Regions from separate parts of the Mesorhizobium koreense genome, predicted to be linked through region 2. Evidence: predicted binding sites of a transcription regulator. Region 2 holds the regulator's gene; the other holds the start of a gene.

Region 1 (7,372 bases), 1.9 Mb from region 2:
TCGAGACGCCGCTTTGGGGCGGTTTGATGGTGACGCTGATCCTCTCCTTCGTCGGCATTTCCGTGTCGCTTCCCTGCGGCATCATCCTGGCGCTCGGCAGGCGTTCGCGGCTGCCCGTCGTCAAGATGGTCTGCGTCGCCTTCATCGAACTGATCCGCGGCGTGCCGCTGGTGACGGTGCTGTTCATGGCGAGCGTCATGCTGCCGCTCTTCCTGCCGCCTGGCACTTATTTTGACAAACTTCTGCGCGCCATCGTCGGCGTGGCCATCTTTGCCTCCGCCTACATGGCCGAAGTCATTCGCGGCGGCCTGCAGGCGATCCCGAAGGGCCAGTTCGAGGGTGCTGATTCGCTCGGCCTGACCTATTACCAGAAGATGCGCCTCGTCATCCTGCCGCAGGCGATCAAGCTGGTCATTCCCGGTATCGTCAGCGAGTTCATCGGCCTCTTCAAGGACACTACCCTTGTCTATATCATCGGCATGTTCGACCTTCTGGGCTCCGTCCAGCAGAATTTCGCCGATGCGACCTGGGCGTCCGCGCAGACCCCGATCACGGGGCTTGTCTTCGCCGGTTTCATTTATTTCGTGTTTTGTGCCGGCATGTCCCGATATTCTATGTTCATGGAACGCCGGCTCGACACCGGACACAAACGATAAGGGGAAATTCCATGGTCACCGAAAACGCCGTCAAGGCCGAGGAGATCAAGGTCCACAAGGACCGCATGAAGGTGTCCGACACCGACGTCGCCATCGAGATCGTCGCCATGCACAAATGGTACGGCGAGTTCCATGTGCTGAAGGACATCAATTTGAAGGTCATGGGCGGCGAGCGCATTGTCGTATGCGGTCCCTCCGGCTCGGGCAAGTCGACCATGATCCGCTGCATCAACCGGCTGGAGGAACATCAGAAGGGCAAGATCGTCGTCGACGGCATCGAACTCACCAACGATCTGAAGAAGATCGACGAGGTGCGGCGCGAGGTCGGCATGGTCTTCCAGCATTTCAATCTCTTCCCGCATCTCACCATATTGGAGAACTGCACGCTGGCGCCGATCTGGGTGCGCAAGGTTCCAAAGAAGCAGGCCGAAGAAACGGCCATGCACTTCCTGAACCGCGTGAAGATCCCCGAGCAGGCCAATAAATATCCAGGCCAATTGTCCGGCGGCCAGCAGCAGCGCGTGGCGATCGCGCGCTCGCTTTGCATGCATCCGCGCATCATGCTCTTCGACGAGCCGACCTCGGCGCTCGATCCCGAAATGATCAAGGAAGTGCTGGAAACCATGGTGAGCCTCGCCGAGGAAGGCATGACCATGATCTGCGTGACGCACGAGATGGGCTTCGCCCGCCAGGTGGCCAACCGCGTGATCTTCATGGACGCCGGACAGATCGTCGAGCAGAACACGCCGGCCGAGTTCTTCGACCACCCGCAACACGAGCGCACGAAGCTGTTCCTGAGCCAGATACTGCACTGAGGCGCGATTATCCCGTCAGTCGCTTTCGGTGCGTCCTTCGAGGCTCGCCCTGCAAGGACGCGCCATTGCTGGCCGCCTTGCGGGCTCGCACGTCAGGATGAGGAAGGTTGGCGGCGGCCGCCCAAGATGAGGAGGGCGTATGCCGACGATCCGCGACAAAGGCTTCAAAAGCTCGGTCTGCAAAAGGGCAAGCGCTCGACCACCCTCATCCTGAGGAGCGAGCGAAGCGAGCCTCGAAGGACGCACGGATTCAGCCCTCCGGCCGCCACCCGTAGAGCCAGTCGAAATCGGCGGCGAGGCGTCCAGGCGAGCGCGCCGACAGCACCAGATTGCGGGCCAGTGCGACCGGGCCGGAGGCGTGCCAGGTGAAATGGTTGAATGCGCCGCGACGGACGACGCGGCGGATGCGCGGTCGTCGGATCGCTTCATAGCGCGCCAGCGCCGATGGGAGGCCATCGGGGCTTCCGGCCGCCAGCACGGCCAGTACCCAGGCATCTTCGATGGCCATCGCGGCACCTTGCGCGGCGAAGGGCGTCATGGCGTGCGCGGCGTCGCCGACCAGCGCGAGGCCACGCGGATCGGTCCACGGTCCGTCTGGATCGACGGCATGGATCGGCCAGGCTGTCCACGGTTTCGCGGCTTTCGCCAGATTGGCAAGCGATAGGGCGAAGCCTCGCATCGCCCGTTCCAGTGGCCCCGTATCGATCGCGCTAGCCCACGATCCGGCCCCAGCTTCGCCCTTAGTCAGGGCGACGAGGTTGAGGACCGTTCCGCCGCGCAGCGGATAGACGACCAGATGCAGGGCCGGGCTCAGGAAGGCGGTCACCTGGTCGGGCGGGGCGAGCGGGGCAAGCGCGCGGCCGGCCGGGCTCTCCGTCTCGACCAGCGCGCGCCATGCCATCGTTCCGGTTGACCGGCTGTCACGGCTGCTCTTCACGAATTGCCGCAAGCCTGACCATACGCCATCGGCCGCGACGAGAAGCGCACCGGCCGCCTTCTCCTGCCGGCCATCCCGCTCGGCAGTGGCTGCTACGCCGTCGTTTTCGAATGAAATGCCGGCGACGGTCGTGCCGGGATGGAGCCGGATACCGGGATGTTCCGATGCGCGGGCGAGGAGCGCGGCATGCAGATCGGCGCGATGGGCGACAAGATAGGGTGCCTCCCAGCGCGTTTCCGCGGCCTCACCGAGCGGCACGCGAGCGAGTTGCTTGAGGCTCGCCCCATCTCTCAGCACGACCGCTTCCGGTGCAACCGCGCCGCTCAGCGCATCCAGTACGCCTAGCCTGCGGAGGATCCGTGTCGCGTTCGGCGAAAGCTGGATGCCGGCTCCGATCGCCTCGAATCTCTCCGCGCGCTCGAAAATCTCGACGCGGAAGCCATGCACCGCGAAGGCAAGCGCGGCGGTCAGCCCACCGATACCCGCGCCCGCAACGAGGATCGTGCGGGGAGGGGAGCCGTCCATCCTATTTCCGTTGGCGTTCAGGCGGCCTTATCGATGTAGATGCATCCCGCCGGCCGCGTTTCGCCGGCTTTCAGCGCCGGGTCATAACGGTAAAGCGTCGAGCAATACGGGCAGACCTTCTGGTCGTCGTCGCCCATGTCGATATAGACATGCGGATGGTCGAGCGGCGGATTGGCGCCCACGCACATGAACTCCCTGACCCCGATGTCGATTGCGGCGTGCCCGGCATCGTTCTGGAAATGGGGGGTCGAATGTCCGGCCATCATTGTCTCCGCTGCAAGTCCTGTCGGGCCATATCGCGCGCCCGGCCCGCGTTTGTAGCATATAAATGATCGATGCAAGATATGTGATACAAGTTTGTCGTAAAACCGTGACAGGAGGATGGATCGCGGCGGTTGGCCGTATCGATCGAGCGGGTGCGCAATGAACGAATTGAAGCCGGTTCAGAACGAATTCAAGAACGAGCCGACGCCTGAGGGAAAGGTCGTCGCCGATAATCCCGATCGTTTCGTCAACCGGGAATTCTCCTGGCTGCAGTTCAATCGTCGCGTACTCGAGGAATCGCAGAATCCGAACCATCCGCTACTGGAGCGCGTGCGCTTCCTGTCGATTTCAGCGGACAATCTGGACGAGTTCTTCATGGTGCGCGTCGCAGGTCTTGCCGGGCAGGTGCGCCAGAGTATCGTCACCCGCAGCGCCGACGGGCGCACCCCGGAAGAACAGCTCGACCGCATCCTGCTCGAAGTCGGCCGGCTTCAGCACGAGCAGCAGGCAAGCCTGTCGGGCCTGCGCCATCTCATGAAGAAGGAGCATATCGAGATCATCGGCGCCGATGTGCTCGACAGGGAAGATCTCGAATGGCTGGAGGCGCATTTCCTCGAAGCGATTTTCCCGGTGATGACGCCGCTTTCCATCGATCCGGCGCATCCGTTCCCCTTCATCCCCAATCTCGGCTTTTCCATCGCGCTGACGCTTCGCCATCTGCGCGACGGCGAGGAGATGACGGCGCTTCTTCGCCTGCCGGTAGCGCTGAAGCGTTTCATCCGCTTGCCGGACCGCGACACGACGGTTCGCTTCATCACGCTGGAGGAAGTGGTGGCGCTGTTCATTGCCAAGCTTTTCCCCGGCTATGAGGTGAAGGGCTCGGGCACCTTCCGCATCATTCGCGATTCCGATATCGAGGTGGAGGAGGAGGCGGAAGACCTCGTGCGCCTGTTCGAGACGGCGCTGAAGCGCCGCCGGCGCGGCTCCGTCATCCGCATCGAGTTCGACAGCGCCATGCCCGAAGCTCTGCGCGACTTCGTCGCCGGCGAACTCGGCGTGTCGTCGGGCCGCATCAGCGTCCTGCCTGGGCCGCTGGCGATAAACCAGATTTCGGAGATCGTGGCGCTGCCGCGCGACGACCTCAAATTCGCGCCCTACAATCCGCGCTTTCCCGAGCGTATCCGCGAACATGCGGGCGACTGCTTCGCCGCCATCCGCGAGAAGGACCTGATCGTCCACCATCCTTATGAATCCTTCGACGTGGTGGTGCAGTTCCTGCGCCAGGCGGCGCTCGATCCCGATGTCGTCGCGATCAAGCAAACGCTCTACCGAACCTCCAACGACAGCCCGATCGTGCGCGCGCTGATCGACGCGGCCGAGGCCGGCAAGTCGGTCACGGCGCTCGTGGAGCTCAAGGCGCGCTTCGACGAGGAGGCCAACATACGCTGGGCGCGCGACCTGGAGCGCGCCGGCGTGCAGGTCGTCTTCGGCTTCATCGAACTGAAGACCCACGCCAAGATGTCGCTGATCGTGCGGCGCGAGGATACGAGGCTGCGCAACTACGTCCATCTCGGAACCGGCAACTACCATCCAATCACCGCGCGCATCTATACGGACCTTTCCTATTTCACCTGCGATCCCCAGATCGCGCATGACGTGGCGCAGATATTCAACTTCATCACCGGCTATGCCGAGCCGGCCAAGGAGATGGCGCTGGCGATCTCGCCCTTCACGCTCAGGAGCCGCATCCTCGGCCATATCGAGGACGAAATCGGCCATGCGCGCGCGGCCCGCCCGGCGCAGATCTGGATGAAGATGAATGCGCTGGTCGACCCGATCATCATCGATGCGCTCTATGAGGCGAGCGGGGCCGGCGTGGCGATTGAACTGGTCGTGCGCGGCATCTGCTGCCTCAGGCCTCAGGTGAAGGGCCTGTCGGAGAATATCCGCGTCAAGTCCATCGTCGGCCGCTTCCTGGAGCATGGCCGCATCTACTGCTTCGGCAACGGCCGCGGGCTGCCGTCGGACGACGCTATCGTCTATATCTCATCGGCCGACATCATGCCGCGCAATCTCGACCGCCGGGTCGAGGCGCTCGTACCCATCACCAACCCGACGGTACACGAGCAGGTGCTCGGCCAGATCATGCTCGGAAACATCATGGACAACCAGCAGAGTTTCGAAGTAATGGCGGACGGTACCTCGCGCCGCATGGCTCCCGAAGAGGGAGAAGAGCCGTTCAATGCACAGGAATATTTCATGACCAATCCGAGCCTGTCGGGACGGGGCGACGCGCTGAAGAGCCATGCACCGAAGCGCATCGCCCAGTATAAGCGGGCCAAGAAGGCGCGGATCGCACCGGGCGCATGATTTCCGGCTCGCAGGGACGCCTGCAGGATCGCCGTCCTATCTCCGTGATCGATATCGGGTCGAACTCGATCCGCCTCGTCGTCTACGAAGGGGTGGCGCGCGCGCCGACCGTTCTTTTCAACGAAAAGATGCTGGCAGGCCTCGGTCGCGGCATTGTCTCGACCGGAAAACTCGATCCCGAAGCGGTGCAGCGTGCCGTGGCAGAATTCGGCCGCTTCCGCGCACTTTCCGAGCAGGCCGGCGCCGAAACCTTGCACGTCATCGCCACGGCCGCGGCACGCGAGGCGGAGAACGGTCCGGATTTCATTCGCCGCGCGGAGGAAATTCTCGGCACCGAGATCCAGGTGCTCTCCGGCCGCGAGGAAGCCCATTATTCGGCGCTCGGCGTGATCTCGGCCTTCCATCCGGCGGATGGCGTCGCCGGCGACCTTGGCGGCGGCAGCCTCGAACTGGTCGATGTCAAAGGCGAGGAAATCGGCGACGGCATCACGCTGCCGCTCGGCGGGCTCAGACTGCAGGACATGGCCAAGAACTCGTCCGCCGCCGCGCAGACGATCGTCCGCGAGGAGATCGCGCGCGCGACGCTTCTGGGCGAAGGCAGGGGCCGCACCTTCTATTGCGTCGGCGGCACCTGGCGAAACCTCGCGCGGCTGCACATGCTCGTCACCGGCTATCCGCTCGGGGTCATGCACCACTACGAAATGAACCCGCAGGCGATCGGCGATTTCCTGAAGCAGGTCGCCAAAAACGACATGGGCAAGATGAAGGGCATCGACTGGATCCCGAAGAGCCGCCGCGCGCTGCTGCCCTATGGCGCGATCGTGCTTCAGGAGATCATTCGCGTCATGCAGCCAGGGAACATCGTCGCTTCCGCGCTGGGCGTACGCGAAGGCTATCTTTATTCGCTGCTCACACCGGAGGAGCAGCGGGAGGATCCGCTCCTTTCGGCGGCAGAGGAAATGGCCGTACTACGCGCGCGCTCGGTGACGCATGCGCGCGAGCTCGCCGATTGGACGGGCGAGGCCTTCGCCACCTTCGGCATCGAAGAAACTGAAGACGAGGCCCGCTATCGCCGTGCGGCGTGCCTGCTCGCCGACACGGGCTGGCGGGCACATCCGGAATATCGCGGCACGCAATCGCTCAACATCATCGCGCACGGCTCCTTCATCGGCGTCGATCATCCGGGCCGCGCGTTCCTGGCACTCACCAATCTCTATCGCCACGAAGGCATCCACGAGGATATGGCGGCGCCCGAGATCAAGGCGCTGGCGGGGCCGCATTATCTGGAGCGCGCGCGGCTGCTCGGCGCGCTCTTGCGCGTCGTCTACCTCCTGACGGCATCCATGCCGGGCGTCATGCCGAAACTGAAATGGGTAGAGCGCGACAAGGGCGTGCTGGCGCTCGTCGTCCCGCCGGAACATGCCGCCCTGATCGGCGAGCGCCCCGCCGGCCGCCTGGCGCAGCTATCGAAGCTGCTCGGCCGGCCGATGGAGTTTGCGGTGGGCGAGTGAGAGAAGGCGCTACGCCGCGCCGCCCGCCTCGAACACCACGATCTTCCGGTTGTCGAACCTCAGCGCCAGTTCGCCGTGCACCAGCTTCAATGCCTGCTCGCCGAATACCGCACGGCGCCAGCCATGGAACGCCGGCACGTCGGCCTTGTCGCCGTCGGCCGCAATGCGGTCGAGATCGTCGCTGGAGGCGAGCACTTTCGGCGCCACGCCTTCCTTCTCGGCGACCAGCTTCAACAGCACCTTGAGGAGTTCCGCCGCCGCGCCCGAGCCTTCGGGAGATTGCGAGGGCTTCGG
Region 2 (7,372 bases):
GCTGATCGGCGGCACCGCCGGTTATCTGCTCGGCAGGTCCGCCGATCGCCAGGGCTATTGCCGCTATCGTGGCCACGACCGCTACGGCCGTCGCGTGATCTACGAACGCCGCTGCTGATACCGATCTTCGCGGGAGGCTGTCGCGAGGCGGCCTCCCCACCTCTTTTCCAACGACTTAAACTTCCGCGCAACGACGTGCCGCCAAGCCGATTCCATCGGGCTTGAAGGAGGATTTTTATGCTTCGCTGGATCATCATCCTTGTCATCATCGCCGGCGTGGCAAGCCTGCTCGGCTTTCCCGGCATCGCCGGCGTGGCCGGCGGCCTCGCCCGCATCCTGATCATCATCGTGCTGATCGTGCTGGTACTGCTTCTTATCTTCGGCGGCGCGATACTCGGCTGAGCCGGCTGACGGCTTATGCCGCCGCGGCCTGCATGGCCCCGGGTCCCGGCACCGCGCCCGGCGGGCACTTGCCGAGGATGATCATTCCCAGCACCTCGTCCTTGGTGACGTCTCCCGTGCGCGCGGTTCCCACGACCTGACCGTTCTTCATGACGCAGACGCGGTCCGCGAGATCGAATACGTCGTGGATGTCGTGGCTGATGAGGAAGATGCCGATGCCGTCGGCCTTGAGCTGCTTGATCAGTTCGCCCACCTGCGCGGTTTCCTGCGGGCCGAGCGCCGCCGTCGGCTCGTCCATGATAAGGATGCGCGCATTGAAGAGGATGGCGCGAGCGATCGCCACCGACTGGCGCTGGCCGCCCGACAGCGACTTGACCGGCTCTTTGAATCGCTGGAAGCGCGGGTTGAGCCGCCCCATGACCTTGCGCGCCTGGTTCTCCATCGCAACATCGTCGAGCGTGCCCCATGCCGTACGAAGTTCCCGGCCGAGGAACAGGTTCGCCGCCGCATCGACATTGTCGGCCAGAGCGAGCGTCTGGTAGATCGTCTCGATGCCGTATTTCTTGGCGTCGCGCGGGTTGTTGATGGTCGCTTCCTCGCCGCGGATGAAGATCTCGCCCGTATCCCGCTTGTAGGCGCCGGAGAGGATCTTGATCAGCGTCGACTTGCCGGCGCCGTTATGGCCGAGAAGCGCCATCACCTCGCCTTCATGCAGATCGACCGAGGCCTCGTCGACGGCATGCACGCCGCCGAAGGAGATCGAGATGTTCCTCAGATCGACGAGTGGGGGTCTCTGGGCGTCCATGTCGGCCTCACTGGATCCTGCGGCGGTAGAGCGTGTCGAGCCAGACGGCGACGACCAGCACCGCTCCGACGACGATGTTCTGCAAGGGGGTGTCCAGTCCGAGCAGCACCATGCCCGATTGCAGCGATTGCATCAGCACCGCGCCGAGCATGGCACCCGCGACCGTGCCGACGCCGCCGGCGAGCGACGTGCCGCCGATGACGGACGCCGCGATCACCAGAAGCTCGTCCAGCGTGCCCTGCGCGTTGGTCGCCGCGTTCAGCCGCGCGATCGAGATGGCGCCGCTCACCGCCGTCAGCATGCCCATCAGCATGAAGACCTTCACCGTCACCCAGCGCGTGTTGATGCCGGCAAGTTCGGCCGCCTCCGGATTGCCGCCGATGGCGAACACGTAGCGGCCGAAACGCGTGCGCGTCGCGAGGAAGGTCATGACCGCGCCGGCCGCAATCGCGATCAGCACCGGTATGGCGATACCGTGCGCGATGAACAGCCCGCCGTCGGGGATGGTGATGTTATGCGCTTGGGCATAGCGGCGCACGATGCCGATCGGCCACGGATAGGAATTGGCGACACCGACCGCCGCCAGGATGGCGATGCAGGTCACGCCGCCCAGGAAGAATTCCGCCCAGACGGGGCGTTGCGGAAAGCGGAAGCGGCTGCGCTGCACTCGCCCGTTGATGAGGGCGAGGACGACGAGGAGGCAGGCCACGATCCCCACCACCCAGCTCCATGTGGCGCCGATCGACCCCTGCGGCCCGCCTCCCATGAGCTTGAACGTCTCGTCCATGGGCGCCACGGTACGGCCGCTCGTCACCCACCACGCGGCGCCGCGCCAGACCAGAAGGCCGCCAAGCGTCACGATGAAGGACGGGATTTCCAGATAGGCGATAAGAAAGCCCTGGAAGGCGCCGAGGACCAGACCGAGGACCAGACCGACCGCGAGCGCGATGATCCAGATCGTCGGATGCTCGTAGCCGAGCAGTTTGGGAAGGAACTCGGTCTGCGTCACCCCCATGATCATGCCGATGAAGCCGAGCATGGAGCCGACGGACAGGTCGATGTTGCGCGTCACGATGACCAGCACCATGCCCGTCGCCATGACGGCGATCGAGGCAGACTGGACCGAAAGGTTCCAGAGGTTGCGCGGCGTCAAGAACAGCCCGCCCGTCAGGATATGGAAAACGATCCAGATAAGGGCCAGCGCCCCCACCATCCCGAGCATGCGGGTGTCGATTTCGGTCGCCCTGAGGAACGATTTCAGGGGACTGAGTTCCGCCGCCCGGGCGCGGTCGAGCGGCGCGGTCGAATCGGACATGGCTTCCTCCCCGCGCGGCAAAGCGAGCCACCGCGTCTGCCGCGCTAACTGCCATATTACGTGGCCGCCGCGGTTCTGGTCAAACCGCGGCGGCGCGATCTGTCGAAGCTCAGCCGCAGACCTTGACGGTTCCGGCCTTCACGCCCTGGCAGACTTCGTCCTTCTTGATCCAGCCGGCATCGATCACCACGTCGAGATTGTCCTTGGTGATCGGGAGCGGCTTCAGGAAGATCGAGTTCATCTCGACATGCTTCGGCCCGCCGTCGAATTTCTGGACGCCCGGTATCTCGGTCATCTTCTTGCCGTCGGCGAGCATGGAAGCGATTTCGGCCGCTTTCTTGCCGAGTTCGCGCGCATCCTTCCACACCGACACGGTCTGGGTACCGAGAGCGATACGGTTCAGCGCCGCATGGTCGCCGTCCTGTCCCGAAACCGGCACGGAGCCGGCAAGGCCCTGCGCGGCAAGTGCCGCGATCGCACCGCCGGCCGTGCCGTCATTGGAAGCGACCACCGCGTCGACCTTGTTGTTGTTGGTCGTCAGGAACTGCTCCATGTTCTTCTGGGCGTTCGCCGGCAGCCAGCCGTCTGTATAGGCCTCGCCGACATTCTTGATCTTGCCGGCATCCATGGCAGCCTTCAGCACTTCCATCTGGCCGGAAAACAGGAAATCCGCGTTCGGGTCGGCCGACGAGCCCTTGATGAAGACGTAATTGCCTTCCGGCTTCACGGCGAAGACCGCCTGCGCCTGCATGCGGCCGACTTCCTTGTTGTCGAAGGTGAGATAGAACGCTTCCGGATTCTCGATCAGCCGGTCATACCCGACTACCGGAATGCCTTCGTCCGTCGCTTTCTGGATGGCCGGGCCGATCGCCGAGGAGTCCTGGGCCAGCACGATGAGCGCGTTGGCGCCCTGCGAGATCAGGCTCTCGATGTCGCTCAACTGCTTTTCCGCAGAGGATTGGGCGTCAGCGGAAATATATTTATCGCCATCGGCCTCGAGCTGCTTCTTGATCGCGGCCTCGTCCGTCTTCCAGCGCTCTTCCTGGAAGTTCGACCAGGACACGCCGATGATCTTGTCCTTCGCCTGAGCAAACGTCGAGAACGAAAGCGTGATCGCGGCACCCGCCAGCAAGGCGGCCGTAAACTTTCCCATGATTTCCTCCCTGCGCCGAACCGGCGCGATGAATAGACCGTCGGTCTCTGGGAAGCTCTTTATTTCGAGCTTCGAAAAAAAGAATGACTCACTCTTTTATCCATGTCAATATACTTCACGCGCTGTCATGCGGCTCCGATCGGCCCCGGCTGGATCCGACGCCCGACGGCACGGGAGGAATTGTGTAAATGACGGTCGGAATCCGCCACGACGATCTCAGGCGGCGCAATCGTGCCATGATCATCTCCGCCGTCCGCCGCGCCCGGCAACCCTCGCGTACGGAGATCGCCGGAATTACGGGGCTCAGCCATTCCACCATTTCGGCGATTTCGGCCGACCTGATCGAGGAAGGCATTCTCACCGAGGTGAAGGGCGGGACGGCGGTGTCGAAACGCGGCCGGCCGCAGGTGGCTCTCGGCCTCAATCCCGAAACGAGTTCGGTCGTCACGATGCTGCTGGCGCTGAACACGCTTTCCGCGACGCTCCTCGACTATGCCGGGAATATCGTGGCGGCCGAGCAGTGCAGGCTGTCGACGATGACGCTTGCGCGGGACGAGCTGATCGCGGAGGCGGTCGGGATTGTCGGCCGCCTCGTCTCCAGAAGCGCCGCCGCCGGATCGAGGGTGATGCGCATTTCCTTTGCCGTGCAGGGCGTCGCCGATTCAGGCGGAGCGGCGATGCTCTGGTCGCCGATCACGCCGCACCGGAATATCCGCTTCGGGGATGCGCTGGAGAAGGCGTTCGGCCTTCCGGTCACGGTGGAGAACGATTGCAACATGACGGCGGTGGCGCTGCGCTGGCGCGACCCGGAGCGCTATCGCGACAATTTCGTCTCCGTGCTCCTGTCGAACGGTATCGGCATGGGCCTCTTCCTGAACGGCGAACTCTTCACAGGCACGCGCTCTTCCGGCGGCGAGTTCGGCCACATGATCCATATCCCGGACGGCGATCTCTGCCGCTGCGGACGGCGCGGCTGCATCGAGGCCTATGCCGGCAATTATGCGATCTGGCGCAACGCCCACGCCCTGCCCGACCGCGACCATTTCATCGCCGATATCGAGGACCGGGATATGCTGGCGCTCGCCGAGGCGGCGCGTACGCATGACGGACCGGAGCGGAGAGCCTACGCGCAAGCCGGGGAGGCGATCGGCCTTGGCCTCGGCAGCCTGTTCGCGCTGATCGATCCGGCGCCCGTCGCGATGGTCGGTATCGGCGCGCGCGCCTTCGACCTGATCGAGGGACCGATGCGCGCCGCGATCGCGAGGACCGTCGGCGGCCAGCACGAGGAAGCGATATCGTTCGCCACCGAGCCGGACCAGCTTTCACTTATCCGCGAAGGCTGCGCCATGCGCGCGCTGACCTTCCTCGACCAGGAGGTTTTCGCCGCCGGAAACCCGCCCTCCGTGGCCGCACGCGGGAGGGCGGTTGCCTGAAGCCGCAGGACGCTGGTCAGCTCTCCTGAATGGAATAGCCGGCGCCGCGGATCGTGCGGATGACGTCCGGCAAGCGGCCGTCATTGACCGCCTTGCGCAGGCGCCCGACATGGACGTCGACCGTGCGCTCGTCGATATAGATGGTTTCGCCCCACACATTGTCGAGCAACTGGCCGCGCGAGAAGACGCGGCCGGGGCTGCGCATAAGGAATTCGAGCAGGCGGAATTCGGTCGGGCCGAGCCTGATCTCGGCCTCCCCGCGATAGACGCGATGCGTCTCGCGATCGAGTACGATGTCGCCGACCTTGAGCACGTTTGAAAGTGTCTCGGGTTTCGCCCGCCGCAGGAGCGCCCGCACGCGTGCCACGAATTCGGGCATGGAGAACGGCTTGACGAGATAGTCGTCGGCGCCGGTCGAGAGCCCGCGCACCCGGTCGCTTTCCTCGCCGCGCGCCGTCAGCATGATCACCGGCAGGCGTTCGGTCTCGGGTCTTATGCGGAGCCGGCGGCAAAGCTCGATGCCGGAGATGCTTGGCAGCATCCAGTCGAGCACGAGAAGGTCCGGCACGTTCTCCCTCAGCCTGATCTCGGCTTCGTCGCCGCGCATGACCGTTTCGACCTGGTAGCCTTCGGACTCCAGATTGTAGCGCAGGAGCACGGAGAGCGGCTCTTCGTCCTCCACCACCAGGATTTTCGGTGCGATCATCGGCATCGGCCTGTCTGCTATTCCGCCAGTACGTTCGCCGTTTCGTCCTGCTTCGGCCGGTCGGGCGAAAGTTGCCGGCCCGTGACGATATAATAGCCGTTTTCCGCGATATTGGTCACATGGTCCCCGATCCGCTCGAGGTTCTTGGCGCAGAACAGGAGATGCGTGCAGGCAGTGATGTTGCGCGGGTCCTCCATCATATAGGTCAGAAGTTCGCGGAAGACCGCCGTATACTGGATGTCGATCTTCTCGTCGTCGCTGCGCAATCCGCTCAACCCCTCCGCATCGCGCTCCTCGTATTTGCGCACGACCCCCTCGACCTGCCCGAGGACGAGATCGGTCATGGCGTCGATGCCATGGGCGAACCGGCGCGGCGGCACCGCCTCGCCCACCGCGCCGACGCGCTTGGCGATGTTCTTGGCCAGATCGCCGATCCGCTCCAGGTCGGCTGCCATGCGGATGGCGCCCACCACCGAACGCAGATCGCCCGCCACCGGCTGGCGGCGTGCGATCAGCGTGATCGCCCGCTCGTCGAGATCGCGCTGCATGGCGTCCATCACCGCGTCCTGCGACACGACGTGGTGGGCGAGCGGGTTGTCGAGGTCGAGCAGCGCGCGGGTCGCCGATCCGACCATCGCGGCGGCGAGGTCGCCCATCTCGTGGATCAGCCGGTCGACGGCCTTCAGATCCTCGTCGAAAGCGGTGACGGTATGCTCTCTCATGATCCGGTCCCTGTGAAGGCGGGGCTAGCCGAAGCGGCCCGTGATGTAGTCCTGGGTGCGCTTGTCATGCGGCGAGGTGAAGATCTGCTCGGTGTCGCCGAATTCGATGAGTTCACCGAGATACATGAAGGCCGTGCGGGCCGACACGCGGGCGGCCTGCTGCATGTTGTGGGTGACGATGACGATCGTGTAGTCGGCCTGCAATTCGTCGATCAACTCCTCGATCTTCGCGGTCGAGAGCGGGTCGAGCGCGGAGGCCGGTTCATCGAGCAGGATCACCTCCGGCTTCACCGCGACCGTGCGCGCGATGCAGAGCCGCTGCTGCTGGCCGCCGGAGAGGCTGAGTCCGCTGGCGTTGAGCTTGTCCTTCACCTCGGTCCAGAGCGCGGCGCGCTTCAGCGCTTCCTCGACCCTACCGTCGATTTCGGACCTCGGCAGTTTCTCGTAGAGCCGGATGCCGAAGGCGATGTTTTCGTAGATGGTCATCGGAAAGGGCGTCGGCTTCTGGAAGACCATGCCGACCTGGGCGCGAAGCAGGTTCAGGTCCTGCCCTTTGTCGAGGATGTTGCGGCCGTCGAGGAGCACCTCGCCTTCGGCCCGCTGCTTCGGATAGAGTTCGTAGATGCGGTTGAAGACGCGCAGAAGCGTCGATTTCCCGCAGCCGGAAGGCCCGATGAAGGCGGTCACGCTCTTCGCCGGCAGCGACAGCGATATATCCTTCAGCGCCCGCGTCCGGTCGTAGAAGAAATTGAGGTTGCTCACCTCGAGCTTCACCTCTTCGGCGGCCGGCCGGCTGGCGGCGATGGATGTCGGCGACAGCATTTGTGTCATCTGTC

The links. The regulator PhoB, encoded in region 2, activates phosphate uptake and scavenging genes when phosphate is short. The targets are predictions, from matches to a motif close to TGTCATNNANCTGTCAT.
Region 1: the regulator PhoB is predicted to act here: its motif matches at 3,292-3,308, upstream of RBH77_RS13235 (RNA degradosome polyphosphate kinase).

The regions. Positions count from the first base shown of each region.
Region 1 covers NZ_CP134228.1:2,785,412-2,792,783, forward strand. The annotation lists gene RBH77_RS13215 (amino acid ABC transporter permease) at 1-656, shown strand, start outside; gene RBH77_RS13220 (amino acid ABC transporter ATP-binding protein) at 668-1,471, shown strand; gene RBH77_RS13225 (FAD-dependent monooxygenase) at 1,722-2,933, opposite strand; gene RBH77_RS13230 (zinc-finger domain-containing protein) at 2,951-3,196, opposite strand; gene RBH77_RS13235 (RNA degradosome polyphosphate kinase) at 3,357-5,567, shown strand; gene ppx (exopolyphosphatase) at 5,564-7,078, shown strand; gene rnd (ribonuclease D) at 7,088-7,372, opposite strand, start outside.
Region 2 covers NZ_CP134228.1:870,912-878,283, reverse strand. The annotation lists gene RBH77_RS04110 (YMGG-like glycine zipper-containing protein) at 1-118, shown strand, start outside; gene RBH77_RS04105 (DUF1328 family protein) at 238-402, shown strand; gene RBH77_RS04100 (ATP-binding cassette domain-containing protein) at 416-1,207, opposite strand; gene RBH77_RS04095 (sugar ABC transporter permease) at 1,215-2,522, opposite strand; gene xylF (D-xylose ABC transporter substrate-binding protein) at 2,632-3,675, opposite strand; gene RBH77_RS04085 (ROK family protein) at 3,864-5,108, shown strand; gene phoB (phosphate regulon transcriptional regulator PhoB) at 5,125-5,814, opposite strand; gene phoU (phosphate signaling complex protein PhoU) at 5,832-6,536, opposite strand; gene pstB (phosphate ABC transporter ATP-binding protein PstB) at 6,561-7,367, opposite strand; gene pstA (phosphate ABC transporter permease PstA) at 7,364-7,372, opposite strand, start outside.